2 regions of the Saccharothrix camelliae genome follow, and region 1 is predicted to be linked to the other one. Evidence: riboswitches for the same ligand, from Rfam matches in the RefSeq annotation. Region 1 holds a riboswitch; the other holds the start of a gene.

Region 1 (8,066 bases):
GGCGGCGTACCCGTTGGGCGCCGGGGTCGGCCCGGTGTCGCCGCTGTGGCGGTTGGAGGGGTAGCCGGCGGTTCGGGGGTCAGGCCGTCTCGCCGACCAGCACCTCCAGCGCGGGCAGGGCGTTGACGAGGGCGTCGCGGTGCTCGGGGCTCAGCTCTTCGATCCGCCGCTGCAGCTCCCGCACCCGGGCCGACCGCACCCCCGACACCATCGTCACGCCCTCCGGCGTGGGGGTGGCCAGCCAGGCGCGGCCGTCCTGCGGGTCCGGTTCGCGGCGCACGTACCGGGCTTCCACCAGCGCGGCCACGATGCGGGACAGGGTCGGTGGCGCGACGCCCTCCTTGGCGGCCAGGTCGCCCAGCCGCATGGGGCCGCAGCGCGCCAGCGTCGCCAGCGCCGACACCGCGCCCGGTCCGAGGCCGGGCGACCCGGTGCGGCGCAGCAGCCGGGAGAGCCTGCCGATCGCGAGGTACAGCCGGGCGGTGGCGTCCTCGACCTGGTCGGCCGTCACGGCGGTCCTCCTCGGGCAGACGGGCACAACGAGCGTCCATCATGCCGTGCTTGGCAATCACCCCATCGCCGGACTCGACGCGTGCGCCCAGAACCGCTTCGGGATGCGGCCCGCCAGCCGGGCCAACCTGCCCGCTTCCACGCCGGCCCGCATGGCCGCGGCCATCCGCTCCGGGTCCTGCGCCCTGGTGACGGCCGTCGCCAGCAGCACCGCCGAGCAGCCCAGCTCCATCGCCAGCGCCGCGTCGGACGCCGTGCCGACACCGGCGTCCAGCACCACCGGCACCGAGGCGCGCGCCACGATCAGCTCGATGTTGTGCGGGTTGCGGATGCCCAGCCCGGTGCCGATGGGCGAGCCGAGCGGCATCACGGCGGCGCAGCCCGCCTGTTCCAGGCGCAGCGCCAGCACCGGGTCGTCGGACGTGTAGGGCAGCACCACGAAACCGTCGTCGACCAGCCGTTCCGCCGCGTCCAGGAGTTCGACCGGGTCGGGCAGCAGGGTCTGGTCGTCGGCGACGACCTCCAGCTTCACCCAGTCCGTGCCCAGCGCTTCGCGGGCGAGCCGGGCGGTGAGCACGGCTTCGGCGGCGGTGCGGCAGCCGGCGGTGTTGGGCAGCGCGGAGATGCCGAGCCGGCCGAGCAGGTCGAGCACGCCGCCGCCCGAGGCGTCCAGGCGGCGCATGGCGACGGTGGTCAGCTCGGTGCCGGACGCCACCAGCGCGCGTTCCAGCACCGCCAGGTTCGCCGCGCCGCCGGTGCCCATGACCAGGCGCGAGCCGAACTCCCGTCCGGCGATCACCAGGGGGTCGTCCACGTCAGCCCCCCTGCACGGCGGTCAGCACCTCGACCACGGCGCCGTCGGGCACGGTGGTCGTGGCCCACGCCGCGCGCGGCACGACCTCGCCGTCCACCGCGACCGCGACGCCGCTGGGCGGCGCGTCGAGCAGCACGAGCACGGCGGCGACCGTGGCGCCGTCGGCCAGGTCCCGCTCGGCGCCGTTGACCTTCGCCTTCACCGGTTGTTCCCTCCTTCGCGGAGCAGGGTGAGCACCCGCCGCGCCGTGACGGGCGCGAGCAGCAGACCGTTGCGGTGGTGGCCGGTGGCGGCCAGCACGCCGGGTTCCAGCCAGTCGACGACCGGCGCGTTGTCGGGGCTGCCCGCGCGGAACCCGGCGGCGGCCTCGGTCAGCGCGTACTCGGCGATGCCGGGCCACACGACCTCGGCGTCGCGCAGCAGGTCCCGCACGCCGCCGACGGTCACGCCGCCGTCGAACCCGGCTTCGTACTGGGTGGCGCCGAGGACGAACCCGTCCGCGCGCGGCACCAGGTACACGGGTCGGCCGGAGACGTGCGCGCGGATCGTGTGCCGGGGTGGCGGCAGCGCGCCCGGTCGTGCCGACAGCCGCAGGATCTCGCCCTTCACCGGCCGGATCACGTCCTTCAGCGCCGGGTGCAGGTCGCGGCTCCACGCGCCCGCCGCGATCACCGTGACCCCGGGGGCCTCGGGAGGGGCCGAGTCGGTGAACGCCACGCCGCGGGCCTCGCAGGCGGCCCGCAACGCGCGCAGCAGCGCCCGGTTGTCCACGGCCACGTCACCGGGCACCGACAGTCCACTTCGGACGGACCCGAGGCCGGGTTCCAGGGCGCGCAGCTCACGCCCGGTCAACCTCGTCGCGGACCGGCCCCTGCGCCCCAGGTAGTCGCGCAGCTGGTCCAGCACCTCGACGTCGGCCCGGTCGACCGCGACCGCCAGCGTCCCGGCCGGGCTCAGCTCCACGCCCAGCTCGCGGGCGAACTCCGGCCACAGCGCCAACGACTCGACGCCGAGCGCCAGCACGTCCTCGTCGCCCGGCCACGCCTCGGTGATCGGCGCGAGCATCCCGCCCGCCACCCACGAGCCGCCGTGCGGCGAGCCGTGGTCCACCACCACGACGGGGAAACCGGCGCGGGCCGCGTACCAGGCGGCGGACAGGCCGATGACGCCACCGCCGAGGACGGTCACTCGCACTGCCAAGGCACTCACGCTCCCTGCGCCGGCATGACCCGGATCAGGTTCGACGGTCGGAGCGAACCACGCTCCCTCTCAGCCCGGTCTGTTCCGGGCTCCCGTGCGGACCGTCTCCACCGTAGCGCACGCGGCGGCCCGGCGGTTACCGTGCGGCCCGTGCCAGGACTCGACGGAACGCGGATCAGGCGGCGGCTCGCCGACGCACGGCTCTACCTCTGCACCCCGGCCCGCCCGGACCTCGCCGAGTTCGCGGACGCCGCGCTCGCGGGCGGCGTGGACGTCGTGCAGCTGCGGGACAAGGGCCTGGAAGCCAGGCAGGAGATCGCCGCGCTGGAAGTGCTCGCCGAGGCGTGCGCGCGGCACGGCGCGCTGCTCGCGGTGAACGACCGGGCGGACGTGGCGCTGGCCGTGGACGCCGACGTGCTGCACCTGGGGCAGGACGACCTGCCGGTGCCGTCGGCGCGTCGCGTGGTCGGCGACGAGGTGGTGATCGGCCGGTCGACGCACGACGTCGCCCAGGCGCGGGCGGCGGCCGTCGAGGACGGCGTGGACTACTTCTGCACCGGGCCGTGCTGGCCGACGCCGACCAAGCCGGGACGTCCCGCGCCCGGCCTGGACCTGGTGCGCGCCACCGCGGGCGCGACCGCGCGGCCGTGGTTCGCCATCGGCGGCATCGACCGGGAGCGGCTGCCGGAGGTGCTGGCGGCGGGCGCGGAGCGCGTGGTGGTCGTGCGGGCCGTCACCGAGGCCGAGGACCCCCGCGCCGCGGCGGCATGGTTGAAAATTCAACTAAAGGGCGTACAGTCGTCCCCGTGATGCCTGTGCTGTACCTGGGCCACGGGGCGCCCCCGCTGGCCGACGACGAGCGGTGGACCGGCGAGCTGAGGTCGTGGTCCGCGACGCTGCCGCGACCCGAGTCGATCCTCGTGGTGTCCGCGCACTGGGAGAACGACCCGCTGACGCTGGGCGCGACCACCTCCGTGCCGCTCACGTACGACTTCTGGGGCTTCCCCCGGCGGTACTACGAGGTCACCTACGAGGCGCCGGGCGCGCCCGAGCTGGCCCGCGCGGTCACCGGGCTGCTCGACCGACCGGTGGCGCGCGACGAGCGGCGCGGGCTGGACCACGGCGCGTACGTGCCGCTGAAGGAGATGTTCCCCGAGGCGGACGTCCCGGTGCTGCAGGTGTCCATGCCCAGCCTCGACCCGCGCGAGCTGTTCGACGTCGGGCGCGCGCTGGCGCCGTTGCGCGACCAGGGCGTGCTGATCGTCGGCAGCGGGTTCATGACGCACAACCTGAGCTGCGTGGACCTGTCCGTCGGCCCGGACTACCAGCCGCCGTCGTGGTCCGCCGAGTTCGACGACTGGGCGGGGCGGGCGCTGGCCGACGGCGACGTGGACGCGCTGCTGGACTTCCAGCGCAAGGCGCCCGCCGCCGGCATCGCGCACCCGCGCACCGAGCACTTCGCGCCGCTGTTCGTGTCCCTGGGCGCGAGCACGGCGCAGGAGGCCACCACGACGGTCGACGGCTTCTGGTACGGGCTGTCCAAGCGCTCCGTGCAGCTGTCCTGACCGCGCGGCTGTCCTGACCGCCGACAGCGGAGCACCCCCCGGGCAGTGCCCGAGGGGTGCTCCGCAAGCCGAACGCGGAGTGGCGCCCGATCAGCCGCGGGTCAGGCTCAACCCGTAGGCGCTCAGGATCTCGCCGACCGGCTGGAAGTAGGTCGTGCCGCCGGAGGAGCAGTTGCCCGAACCGCCGGAGGTCACGCCCTGGGCCTGGCTGTAGCCCGAGCCCGCCACCCACGAGCCGCCGGAGTCGCCGGGCTCGGCGCAGGCGTTCGTGCGGGTCAGGCCGGACACCGTGCCCTGCGGGTAGTTCACCGTCGAGTTCTTCGCCTGGACGGTGCCGCAGCGCCAGCCGGTGGTGGAGCCGGAGCGGCAGATCGCCGCGCCGACCGCCGCCGACGTGGAGCCGGTCACGGTGACGTTGGAGCCGTTGTAGCGGTTGACCCACGGGCGCGAGGTCCAGTTGGAGTTCGTCCGCACCCAGGCGTAGTCGTTGCCTGGGAAGGACGAGCCCGCGAAGGAGCCCTGCGAGACGCGGTTGAAGCCGGTCGTCGCGTTGCCCACGCGGCCGCAGTGGCCCGCGGTCACGAAGCCGCCGGAGACCGCGAAGCCCACCGAGCACCGGCCGCTGCCGATGTAGTAGGCGTCGCCGCCGCGGGTGTCGTACAGCGTCGTCGGGCTCTGGTCGACCTCGACCACCCGCACCGACGGGCTGAGCGTCTTGGCCGTGGCCAGGAACGACTCCGCCGCCGCGTCGCGCTGGAGGCGGTTGACCTCGACGACGACCGAGTTGGTCTGCTCGTCGACCCGCCAGCCGGTGATCGACTTCGGCGCCGTCATGCCGTCGATCGCCGACTTCGCGCCGGACAGCTGCCGGTGCGAGAAGGCCACGTACTTGGCGTCGGCGCCCGCGGACCGCGCCGCGGCCACCTTCGCCGAGTCGGCCACCGCGACGACCAGCTTGCCGGTCGACGGGTTGATCCACGAACCTGCGAAGGCGGCGCCGACCGCGGACCGCGCCGCGGCCTCGATCTCACCCGCGCGGGTGTCGCTCGCCAAACGGGCGGTGACCTGTTCGGCGTTCAGGCCCAGGTCGCGTTGCGCCGCTTGGAGCAACTCGGCCGGGTAGCTCTCCGTGTCGGCCGGGGTTGACCCATAGGGCGCGGCGGTGTCCGCGGTGGCCGGTACGCTGAGAGCTGTAGCCGTGCCGGCGGCCAGCAGGACGGCCGTGGCAAGGCGGACCGCACTCGTGCGGTTCATTAGGCGTCTCCCTCATCTTCGGGTGCAGGGAACCCGAGAGCCTGGTTGCAGGGACCGCTCTCGGGGGCTCTAGGGGGACGGGTGGTGGGGCGGCGGCAGGGGTCGCCCCACCCCTTTACTCCTCGTCCACGTCGTCGCTCGGGGTTCCGGGACCGTGGTCGCACGTCGCAGATCCCGGGTCGAAGCCGGCGCTCGCAGCTCTCGCACGGCCCCTCCTCCCGGTACCTACCGACCAGTACTCGCCCGTTCGAGCGACGTTATGACCCTGTTACCTATTACGGTTCAGGCCATCTGAGGGCGAAGTGTGTCACAGCACACGCCGAGTTGACTGCGCTGTGTAGCGTTTGACAGTTAACTCTCACTCAAGGTAGTGATTCGATCACCGATTCGGGCGGATTTGCCAGAAGTAAGTGATTCCGCCTCAAAGGGCTCGTACGTGTGAATGCTGTTGCCCCGGGCGGGCGACGCAGGAGGAGTTCCGGTGACGGGGCGTGTAGTCACGAAGCCGCCGCTGGGGTGAGGATCGGGACATGGACCTCGTCACGATCTCCGACATCCGGGCCGCCGCCGAGCGCATCGCGGGCGCGGCGACCCGCACACCGCTGCTGCGGTTCGACGACCGGCTGTGGCTCAAGCCGGAGAGCCTGCAACCCGTCGGCGCGTTCAAGATCCGCGGCGCGCACAACGCCCTGGCGCGGCTGCCCGAGGCCGTGCGGGCGCGCGGCGTCGTCGCGTACTCCAGCGGCAACCACGCGCAGGCCGTCGCGTACTCGGCGAAGCTGTTCGGCGTGCCCGCGGTGATCGTGGTGCCCGAGGACACGCCGCGGGTGAAGGTCGAGGCGACCCGCTCGCACGGCGCCGAGGTGGTCCAGGTGCCGACGGCCGAGCGGGAGTCGCGGGCCGCCGAGCTGGTGGCCGAGCGCGGCGCGACGCTCATCCCGCCGTTCGACCACCCCGACGTCATCGCCGGTCAGGGCACCATCGGGCTGGAGGTGATCGCCGACCTGCCGGACGTGGAGACGGTGCTGGCGCCGGTCAGCGGCGGCGGGCTGATCTCCGGCGTGGCGGCCGCGGTGAAGGCGCTGAGCCCGTCGACGCGGGTGGTCGGGGTGGAGCCGGAGCTGGCCGGTGACGCGGCCGCGTCGCTGCGGGCGGGCGCCCTGGTCCGGTGGCCCGCCGAGGACCGGGCCCGGACCGTCGCCGACGGGCTGCGGGCCGAGCCGTCCGAGCTGACGTTCGCGCACATGACCGCCCACGTGGACGACGTCGTGACGGTGTCCGAGGAACAGATCGGGGCGGCCGTCGGGCTGCTCGCCCGCCGGGCCAGGCTGGTGGTGGAGCCCAGCGGCGCGGTCGCCTTCGCCGCGCACCTCGCCCGGCCCGCCGGGCGGACCGTCGCCGTGCTGTCCGGCGGGAACGTCGACCCCGAGGTGCTCGCCCGGTACCTCTGATCAGTCGGGCACCCGCGCCGGCGGGCCGTCGACGCCGCAGCTGTGGCGCTCGGGGGTCTCCGGCGCGGCCTTGAGCACGTCGTTGTCCGTGCCGATGGCCAGCAGGCCGCCGGCGATCGACGCCACCGCGCACACCAGCAGGGCCGTCCGCCAGCCCTCGGTGAGCGCGGTCGGGTCGGCGTACTGGGCGCCGGTCAGGCCCGCCACGGCGGGCAGCACGGCCACCGCGACCAGGCTGCCGGTGCGGGCGACGGCGTTGTTGACGCCCGAGGCGACCCCCGCGTACCGGTCGGGCGCGGCGGCCAGCACGGTCGCCGTCACCGGCGCCACCACCGCCGCCAGGCCGAGGCCGAAGACGAGCAGGCCGGGCAGCACGCCGGTCCAGTAGCCGGCGCCCGGCTCGACCCGGCGCAGCAGGAGCATGCCGACGCCGATCAGGACCGGTCCTCCGACGAGTTGGGCGCGCGGCCCGATCCGCTGGGCGAGGTTCCCGGAGCGCGCCGACAGGACCAGCATGATGATCGTGATCGGGACGCTCGCCAGGCCGGACGCGGTCGGCGAGTAGCCCAGCGACACCTGCAGCTGCAGGACCATCAGCACCATGACCCCGCCGAGGGCGGCGTAGACGAGGAACGTCAGGGCGTTGGCCAGCACGAACGTCCGATCGGCGAACAGCGCGGGCGGCACGAGCGGGTCGCGGCCGCGGCGCTGCAGCACGACGAACGCCACCAGGCACGCGACACCGACCGCGGCCGACGTGACGACCAGGGCGTCCGCGCCGCGCACCGGCGCTTCGACCAGCGCGCCGGTGACGCCCGCCAGGCCGAGCGCGCCGACGACCGACTCGCCGATGTTCGGGTGGCCGGTGAGGGCTTCGTCGCGGGACTCGGGCACGTACCGGCGGGCCAGCCACACGCAGACCGCCGCGACCGGCAGGTTGATCAGGAACGCGAGCCGCCACGACCACGCCTGCACCAGCAGGCCGCCCAGCAGCGGGCCGATCGCCGTGGCGACGCCCGCGAGCCCGGACCAGGCGCCGATGGCCCGGCCGCGGTCGGCGCGGGCGAACACCGACTGGAGGATGGCCAGCGACCCGGGCGTGAGCAGCGCCCCGCCGACGCCCTGCAGGATGCGGGCGAGGACCAGCAGCTCCGTCGTCGGCGCGAGCCCGCACAACAACGAGGCCGCGCCGAACCAGAGCACGCCGAACGTGAACACCCGGCGGCGGCCGTAGCGGTCGCCCAGGGAGCCCGCGACCAGGATCAGCGAGGC
Region 2 (8,066 bases), 390 kb from region 1:
GACCGGCCGGTTGGCGTTGCGGGGGTTCGTGGAGTCCGATGTGGACTCGTTGGCGTGGTTGCTCGGCGAGCCGCGGGTGATGCGGTTCATCGAGGACGGCAAACCGGTGTCGCGGGCCGACGTGGAGCGGGTCGTGCTGCCGAAGGTGCTCGGCGGCGGCTGGTGGGCGGCGCACGAGAAGGCGTCCGGCGCGTTCATCGGCTGGTTCGAGCTGAGCGCGGCGGGCGCGGGTGCGGCCGAGTTGGGCTATCGGCTGCACCCCGACTTCTGGGGTCGCGGTTACGCCACCGAGGGCGCGTCGGCGTTGGTGGAGCACGCGCGGGCGACCGGGGTGGAGCGGGTCGTGGGGTACGCGATGGTGGTGAACACCGGGTCGCGGCGGGTGCTGGAGAAGGTGGGGCTGGAGCACGTGCGGACGTTCCACGAGGAGTGGCCGGAGCACGTCGAGGGCGCCGAACACGGCGACGTGGAATACGCTCTCCAGCTCCGCCCCTGACCCCGTGCGGATACCCGAAGCCCGCCGACCGCTGATGTGCGGGTTCGAGCATTTCCTTGTGCGCCAACGGAGTTACAACGTTGGCGCGATCGAGTGGCGCGCGGTCTGTCCGGTATCAACCCCTTTCGCCGCAAATCCTCCTCACGTGCCGCGGGCCCTGCCCCGCGGCGCAGGAGGAGGGAACGCATGTCCACGAGACGACGGGGAGCGACGCTGCTCGCCCTGTCCGGGATGCTGGGCGCCGCCGCGCTCACCGGCGCCACCGCCGCGACCGCGACCGCGGCCGGCGAACTGCCCATCTACGCCGTCCGCTCCGAGGGCCTGACCCTGGACCAGGCGACGGCCCTGCAGCGGGCGTTCGGGTTGAAGACCGTCGAACGCACGCGCGAGGGCGTCGTCACGTTCACCGACGAGGCCCGTCACCTGCACGTGCCCGGCATCGACCGCGGCGCGGGCGCGCCCGACGAGAGCGGTCGGGCGACCCGGCAGACCCAGCTCGACCTCAACGCGATCCGAGCGCTGCGGGGCGTGCCCCTGGCCGACGCGACCAAGCGCGTCACGGAAGCCCTGCGCGGCGTCGGGCTGCTGCCCGCCAACGCCACGGCGAGCGCGTCGCACACGGTGGTCGAGATCCACGACGCCAACGGCAACCCGGTGATCAGCGGCCAGCTGGACACCACGGTGTCGTTCGCGTTCCAGCTCGACGGCATCCCGCTGGAGGGGCCGGGTTCCAAGGTCCGGGTCTCCCTGGACGGCACGGGCGCGGTCACCCAGCTCACCTACGCCACCCGCACCCTCGCCGCCGTCGGCACGAAGCCGGTGGTGGACCTCCAGGAGGGCTACCGCAAGTGCGCCGAGGTCCTGGGCGCCAACTCGCTCGGTTCGGTGGAGTACACCTACGCGAACAACATGCTCGGCACCGGCACCACGCACCTGGAGCCGTACTTCCGCTGCCAGGGCGCGGACACCGCCGAGTCGTCGCCGGTGATCTACCTGCCCGCCCTCGTCGGCAGCACCGCCCCGCCGCTCGACCCGTCCGTGCCGCCCCGCTCGGCCACCCGTTCCGACGTGGGCGCGCAGTGGACCACCCGGATCGACGTCGGCAGCTCGGGCACCGGGACGTGCCAGGGCCTGCCGAACGTCCCGGCCGACGTCAACGGCTTCAACAGCCGGTTCACCAGCGCCGGCATCCCGGTGCAGCACAGCTGGACCGGCGGGAACACGTGGGAGCAGGACTTCAAGGACCCGGCGTTCCCCGGCGGCCAGGACCACCTGTACGCCGACGACGTCGACCTGAACTACCACCGCGGGCTGGGCGGCGCGTTCGGCCTGTCGTTCGCCGGGTGCAGCGCCGTCAACGACAGCACGCTGCGCAACACCGAGGCGCGCTGGGGCAACCGGGACGCCGAGTGGATGAGCCTGCACACGCCGAACCTCCTCCAGCCGACCGCGAGCGGCCAGGCGTGGTGGCAGCGGTGGGGCCAGGCGTTCCGGGGGCTGCACCAGATCAACAGCTTCGAGACCAGCGTGGTGCAGTGCGGCGCGTTCGGCACCAGGTACGCCAACTACCTGCTGACCAACAAGCTGAAGGTGCGCGTGGCGTGGTCCCGCGCGGCGATCGACACCCAGCCGTCGTGGGTGCGGTGGGCGACCATGGGTCCGATCGGCAACTCGTGGATCGCCAACTTCGACGACCACTTCTGGGGCATGGGTCCGGTCGGGCCGGACACGCTGCCCACGGTGGGGTACTGGAAGATCTCCGGCGCCAGCTGACCGCCTGACCGACTGACGGCTCTGATCACCTGATCACCTGATCACCTGATCGTCTTGACCGTCTTGGCCGTCTGACAACGCATCGCAGGGGTCCCCTCCCAGGGGACCCCTGCTTTGATTCTGCCGGCGGGGCAAGACGATTCCCGTAACGACGGCCAGGGCTGTGGACAGGTCAGCACAACCCGTGCCTCGGCCCTGGCACACCCGATCCCCGCCGCGGTCGGCCGGTCGGGTCGATCACCGGAATGCGTTGTCGGAACACCGGAACGCCGCTCGTAGTCGCGGTGGGGCAGAGCCGGGGGGCAGCCGCCCTCGAAGAACTGTGGACAACGGCGGCGGACGACCGTGGCGGCGCAGGTCAGCCGATCAGGGCGACGCCGTCGTGGTCCACGGCCAGCCGCACCCGGTCGCCGGGGGACGGTGGCGCGGCGACCGGGGCGACCGCCTCGAACTCCTCGTCCCCCAGCCGCACCAGCAGCCGGACGTGGTCACGTCGGTGCACCCGTTCGAGCACCTCCGCCTCGACCGCCCCGCCCGGGTCGACCCGCAGCGCCGTCGCCCGCAGCCCGACCCGCCCGTCCACCCCGACCAGCGCCCGGGCCGCGTCGGCGGCCAGCACCTTGCCGCACCCGAGGAACCGCGCCGTCTCCACGTCGACCGGCCGCCGCCACACCTCGGTCGGCACGCCGACCTGCACGACGCGACCCGCCCGCATCACCGCGACCCGGTCGGCCAGCGTGAACGCCTCGTCGTGGTCGTGCGTCACCACCAGCGCCGTCGCGCCCGCCTCGCGCAGCAGCCGCGCCAGATCGACCGCCAGCTGCTCCCGCAGCGCCCGGTCCAGCGCGGACAGCGGTTCGTCCAGCAGCAGCAACCTCGGCCGCGGCGCGAGGGCGCGGGCCAGCGCCACCCGCTGCTGCTCGCCACCGGACAGCTCGGTGACCCGCCGCCCGCCGTACCCGGCCAGGCCGACGAGCTCCAGCAGCGACGCCACCCGCTTCTCCCGCGCCTCCCGCTCCACCCGCCGCATCCGCAGCCCGAACGCCACGTTGCCCGCCACGTCCCGGTGCGGGAACAGCTGGCCGTCCTGGAACACCAGCCCGAAACCACGCCGGTGCACGGGCGTCCCGGCCAGGTCCACGCCGTCCCACGTCACGGTCCCGGCGCCGGGCGGCTCCAACCCGGCCACCGCGCGCAGCAGCGTCGACTTGCCGCAGCCGGACGGCCCGAGCAGCGCCACCACCTCGCCGTCGGCGATCGACAGGTCCACCCCGGACACCGCCGCCACGTCGCCGTACCGCACGCTCAACCCGTCCACCCGCAACGACATCAGAACTCCCCGCCGCTCGGCACGCGCAGCCGCTCGATCACCAGCACGGCCGCCGTGGTCACCACCATCAGCACCGCGCACGCCGCGTAGGCCATCTGGCTGTTCAGCTCACCGGGCCGCGACATCAGCCGGGCGATCACCACCGGCAACGTCGGCGCGTCCGGCCGGGCCAGGAAGCTCGTCGCGCCGAACTCCCCCAGCGCCACCACGAACCCGAACCCGGCCGCCGCCAGCAGCGACCGCGCCGCCAGCGGGAAGTCCACCTCGCGCCACACCCGCCACGGGCTCGCGCCCAGCGTCGCCGCCGCCTGCCGCAGCCGCTCGTCCACCGCCCGCAGCACCGGCAGCACGATCCGCACGATCAGCGGCGTCACCACCAGCGCCTGCGCCAGCGGCACCAGCAGCGGTGACGTGCGGAAGTCGCCGGGCAGCGCGTCCATGGTGACCAGGTAGCCGAAGCCGAGGGTCACCGCGGACACGCCCAGCGGCAGCATCAGCGCCGTGTCCAGGGTCTCGGCGAACCACGACCCGTGCCGCCGCAGGCCCACCAGCACGACCGCCGACACCACCCCGACCAGCAGCGCCACCAGCGTCGCGTCGGTCGCGACCCGCACCGAGCGCACCGCCGCGTCCAGCCCGGACACCGCCAGCGTGCCGCGCTCACCGGTGCCGGCCAGCGCCGCGTACCCGGCGAAGCTCCAGCCGTCCCGGGTGGCCAGCGACCTCACCACCAGCCCCACCACCGGCGTGAGCAGCGCCGACACCACGAGCCAGGCCGCCACGACCACGGCCCACTCACCGCCCGCGGGCCGCCTGGGAGGTTCCACCCGCAGCGGCAGCGACTTCTCCCGCCTGCGCCGCGCCAGCCCGCCGACCACCAGCACCGCGATCACCGCCGCGAACTGCACCAGCGACAGCGCCGCCGCGCCGGACAGGTCGAACAGCTCGACCGTGCGCAGGTAGATCTCGGTCTCCAGGGTGCGGTGCCGCGCGCCGCCGAGCACCAGCACCACGCCGAAGCTGGTGGCGCAGAACAGGAACACCACCGACGCGGCCGACCCGATCGCCGGCGCCAGCGACGGCAGCACCACGGACGTGAACGCGCGCAGCCGTGACGCGCCCAGCGCCCGTGCCGCGTCCTCCGCCCGCCGGTCGACCCGCGCCCACAGGCCGCCGACCGTGCGGGCGACCACGGCGACGTTGAAGAACGCGTTGGCCAGCACGATCGGCAGCACGCCGCCGGAAGGCCACAGCGCCCGGAACGCCAGCCCCACCACCACGGTCGGCAGCACGAACGGCACCATCACCGCCGCCCGCACCACCCCCGCGCCGCGGACCCGGCAGCGGGCCAGCAGGAACGCCACCGGCAGGCCGGTGACCAGCGCCAGCGCCGTCGCCGCCGCGGCCTGGCCGAGGGTGAACCCGATCAGGTCCCAGGTGTCGGCGCGGGCCAGGACCGGCAGCACGCCGCCCTCGCCGAGGCCGAGCCCGACGATCGCCGCCACCGGCCAGGCGAAGAACACGCCCAGGAACGCCAGGGGCAGCAGCGCGGCCAGCGACCAGGCGAGCCTCGGACCCGGTCCCGACCTCAGCCCTGGACCAGCGTGCGCCACTGCCGCACCCACTGCTCGCGGTTCGCGTCGACCTCGGCGGCGGGCAGCGACCGCGCGGTGGCGGGCAGCGGCGCGGCCTTCGCCCACGCCTCGGGCAGCGCGACGCCCTCGCGGGACGGGTAGACGTACATCTGGCCCGGCACGTCAGCCTGCACTTTCTCGCCGAGCAGGAAGTCGAGGACCTTGCGCGCGTCCTCGGGGTTCTTCGCGCCCTTCAGCACGCCCGCGTACTCGACCTGGCGGTAGCAGGTGTCCAGCAGCGCCTTGGTGCGCGGCGCGCCGTCGTCGCCGATCTCCGCCGACGGCGAGGACGCGTAGGACACCACGATCGGCCGCGGCCCCTTGCCGCTGGAGCCGGAGAAGTCCTGGGTGTACGCCTCCTCCCAGCCGCTGACGACCTTCACGCCGTTGGCCTTGAGCTGACCCCAGTAGTTCGTCCAGTTGTCGCCGAACTGGTCGATCGTGCCGAGCAGGAACGCCAGGCCGGGCGAGGAGGTGGCCGGGTCCTCGACCACCAGCATGTCCCGGTACTTGGGGTCGGCCAGGTCGGCGTACTGCTCGGGCTCGCCGATGTCCTTGAAGGCGGCGACGTCGATGTTCAGGCACACGTCGCCGACGTCCACCGCGTGCAGCCGGTTCGGCGGGTCGAGCTGGTAGCGCTGCGCGCCCTTCTGCGCCTCGGGGCTCGCGTACTCCTCGAACACGTCCTCCGCCAACGCGCGCGAGGCGAACGTGGAGTCCACGCCGAAGGCGACGTCGCCGATCGGGGCGTCCTTGGTGAGCACCAGCTTGTTGGTGACCTCGCCGGCGTCACCACTGGCCAGCGGCTTGATCGTGATGCCGGTCCCGGTCTTGAACTCCTCCAGCAGCTCGGGCGTGAGGGCGAACGAGTCGTGCGTCACCAGCGTGACGACCCGCTCCCCCGGCGCCGGCGCGTCCGAGGTGGTCACCGAACAGGCGGTGAGCAGCGCGAACGCGGTCACTGCGGGCAGCACTCGTCGGAACATCATCTCTCCCTACACCGGCATGACCCGGATCAGGTGTGGACGGTCGAAGGCTCGCGCGCCTTCCTCTCAGCCCGGCGCAACACCGGACTCCCGTGGTGAACGCGCAGCCTACCCCGCGCGGTGGCACGATCGGTCCCATGGCCGAACTGCTGACCGACGACCAGGTGACCGCCGCGCTGGGGTCGCTGCCCTCGTGGCGCGCGCAGGACGCCGCGCTGGTGCGCACGGTGGAGCTGGACAGCTTCGCGCGGGCGTTGCAGGTGGTGAACCGGGTAGCGGAGATCGCCGAGAACGACGACCACCACCCGGACATCGACATCCGCTGGCGCACGCTGACGTTCCGCTGCAGCACGCACTCGACCGGCGGGATCACCGCGCTGGACGTGTCCCTAGCGGAGGAGATCGACGGAGTGCTCGACGTCCTCGGTTGACCGCTGCCGCAGGACCACGGCGATCGTGACGAGGGTGAGCACGCCCACCGCCGGGTAGACCCAGCCCAGCGCCGCGTAGTACCAGGGGCGCGGGATGACCCAGATCGACGGCTGCGCGTTGAGCAGGAACGAGATCAGGTAGCTGCCGATCGCCAGGAGCCACGCCACCGCCGTGACGGCCGCCAGCCGGTGCTTGGCCGCGTACAGCAGCCACATCAGGGCGGGCGCCGCCCAGACCCAGTGGTGGCTCCAGGAGATCGGCGAGACCAGCAGGCCGAGGAACTGCACGGCCACGATCATCGCCAGCACGTCCTGGGCCTTGACGGCCGCGTGCAGCGCGAACCCGGCGAGCACCGCCGCGACCACCACGGCGGCCACGAAGACCGGCCCGGTGCCGATGTCGTGGCCGACCGTGCGGGACAGGGCGCCGCGCAGCGACTGGTTGATCGCCGAGCCGACCGGCCCGACCCGCGAGGCGTCGCCGAGCAGGTGGAACCAGTACTCGTTCGACAGCCTCGGCGAGACCGCGTACGCCGCCGCGACCGTGCCGAAGAACGCCACGACCGACCACACCGCCGCCTTGTACTGGCGGTTGACCAGGAAGTAGAGGCCGGAGATGGCGGGCGTGAGCTTCAACCCGGCCGCGATCCCGACGCCCGCGCCCTGCTTCCAGCGGCGGGCGCTGACCATCGCGCCGAGCAGGAGGGCCGCCAGCACCAGGTTGATCTGGCCGTAGTTCAGCGTCGTGCGGACCGGCTCGACCCAGATGAACAGGCCGGTCCACAGCATCGCGCGGCGCGGGTCGGCGCGGCCGGCGAGCTGGAGCGACTTGCGGGTGATGAACCACAGGCAGGCGAGGCTGACCAGCTGCCAGGACCACCGGGCCACGCCCCACGGCACCCAGGAGAGCGGCACGAAGACGATGGCGGAGAACGGCGGGTAGGTGAACGGGAGGGCGAACTGGTCGGAGAACTCCTCCAGCCGCCACTCGTAGAGCAGGCCGGTGAACAGCTCGGGCGAGGCGTTCCGGTAGACCATCAGGTCGACCATGGTCATCTTCGTCTGGAAGGCCACCATGGCCAGGTGCCCGAGCAGGGAGGCGCCCAGGATCCACGGCGCGAAGGCGAGCACCCGCCCCTCAAGTGCGCGCAACGTCACTGCTCTACCTCCACGAAGGTGTGAATTACACGACTGCCGGGCCACGAAACCGGGTACCCGAGCGTCAAGACGAGTGGGAGATCAACGCAAGGGGTAAACCGCATGACCACCGACATCGTCGTGTTCACCGTCTCCGCACTGGGGATGCTCGCCACCGCGGGGGGCGTCTTCGCCCTCGCCCGCCACAGTCGCAAGCAGGTGCGCTGACGCACGTGCACAGTACCTCGGGGCGGTGCGTCGAACGCACCGCCCCGACTG

Evidence for each region. Region 1 has a riboswitch for thiamine pyrophosphate ahead of thiO (glycine oxidase ThiO). Riboswitches for the same ligand answer to the same signal wherever they lie in the genome.
Region 2: it holds a riboswitch for thiamine pyrophosphate, as region 1 does, so the genes downstream of both, AB0F89_RS03035 (thiamine ABC transporter substrate binding subunit) here and thiO (glycine oxidase ThiO) in region 1, are expected to answer to the same signal.

Annotation. Positions count from the first base shown of each region.
Region 1 is NZ_CP160453.1:1,005,818-1,013,883, forward strand. Features, by position in the region: gene thiD (bifunctional hydroxymethylpyrimidine kinase/phosphomethylpyrimidine kinase) at 1-64, shown strand, start outside; gene AB0F89_RS04930 (MarR family winged helix-turn-helix transcriptional regulator) at 80-511, opposite strand; gene AB0F89_RS04935 (thiazole synthase) at 569-1,324, opposite strand; gene thiS (sulfur carrier protein ThiS) at 1,326-1,526, opposite strand; gene thiO (glycine oxidase ThiO) at 1,523-2,518, opposite strand; TPP riboswitch at 2,519-2,630, opposite strand; gene thiE (thiamine phosphate synthase) at 2,675-3,334, shown strand; gene AB0F89_RS04955 (dioxygenase) at 3,334-4,089, shown strand; gene AB0F89_RS04960 (S1 family peptidase) at 4,180-5,343, opposite strand; gene AB0F89_RS04965 (threonine/serine dehydratase) at 5,874-6,794, shown strand; gene AB0F89_RS04970 (MFS transporter) at 6,795-8,066, opposite strand, start outside.
Region 2 is NZ_CP160453.1:614,982-623,047, forward strand. Features, by position in the region: gene AB0F89_RS03015 (GNAT family N-acetyltransferase) at 1-496, shown strand, start outside; gene AB0F89_RS03020 (DUF6345 domain-containing protein) at 683-2,269, shown strand; gene AB0F89_RS03025 (ABC transporter ATP-binding protein) at 2,628-3,599, opposite strand; gene AB0F89_RS03030 (ABC transporter permease) at 3,599-5,146, opposite strand; gene AB0F89_RS03035 (thiamine ABC transporter substrate binding subunit) at 5,188-6,219, opposite strand; TPP riboswitch at 6,207-6,323, opposite strand; gene AB0F89_RS03040 (4a-hydroxytetrahydrobiopterin dehydratase) at 6,357-6,650, shown strand; gene AB0F89_RS03045 (mannosyltransferase) at 6,609-7,808, opposite strand.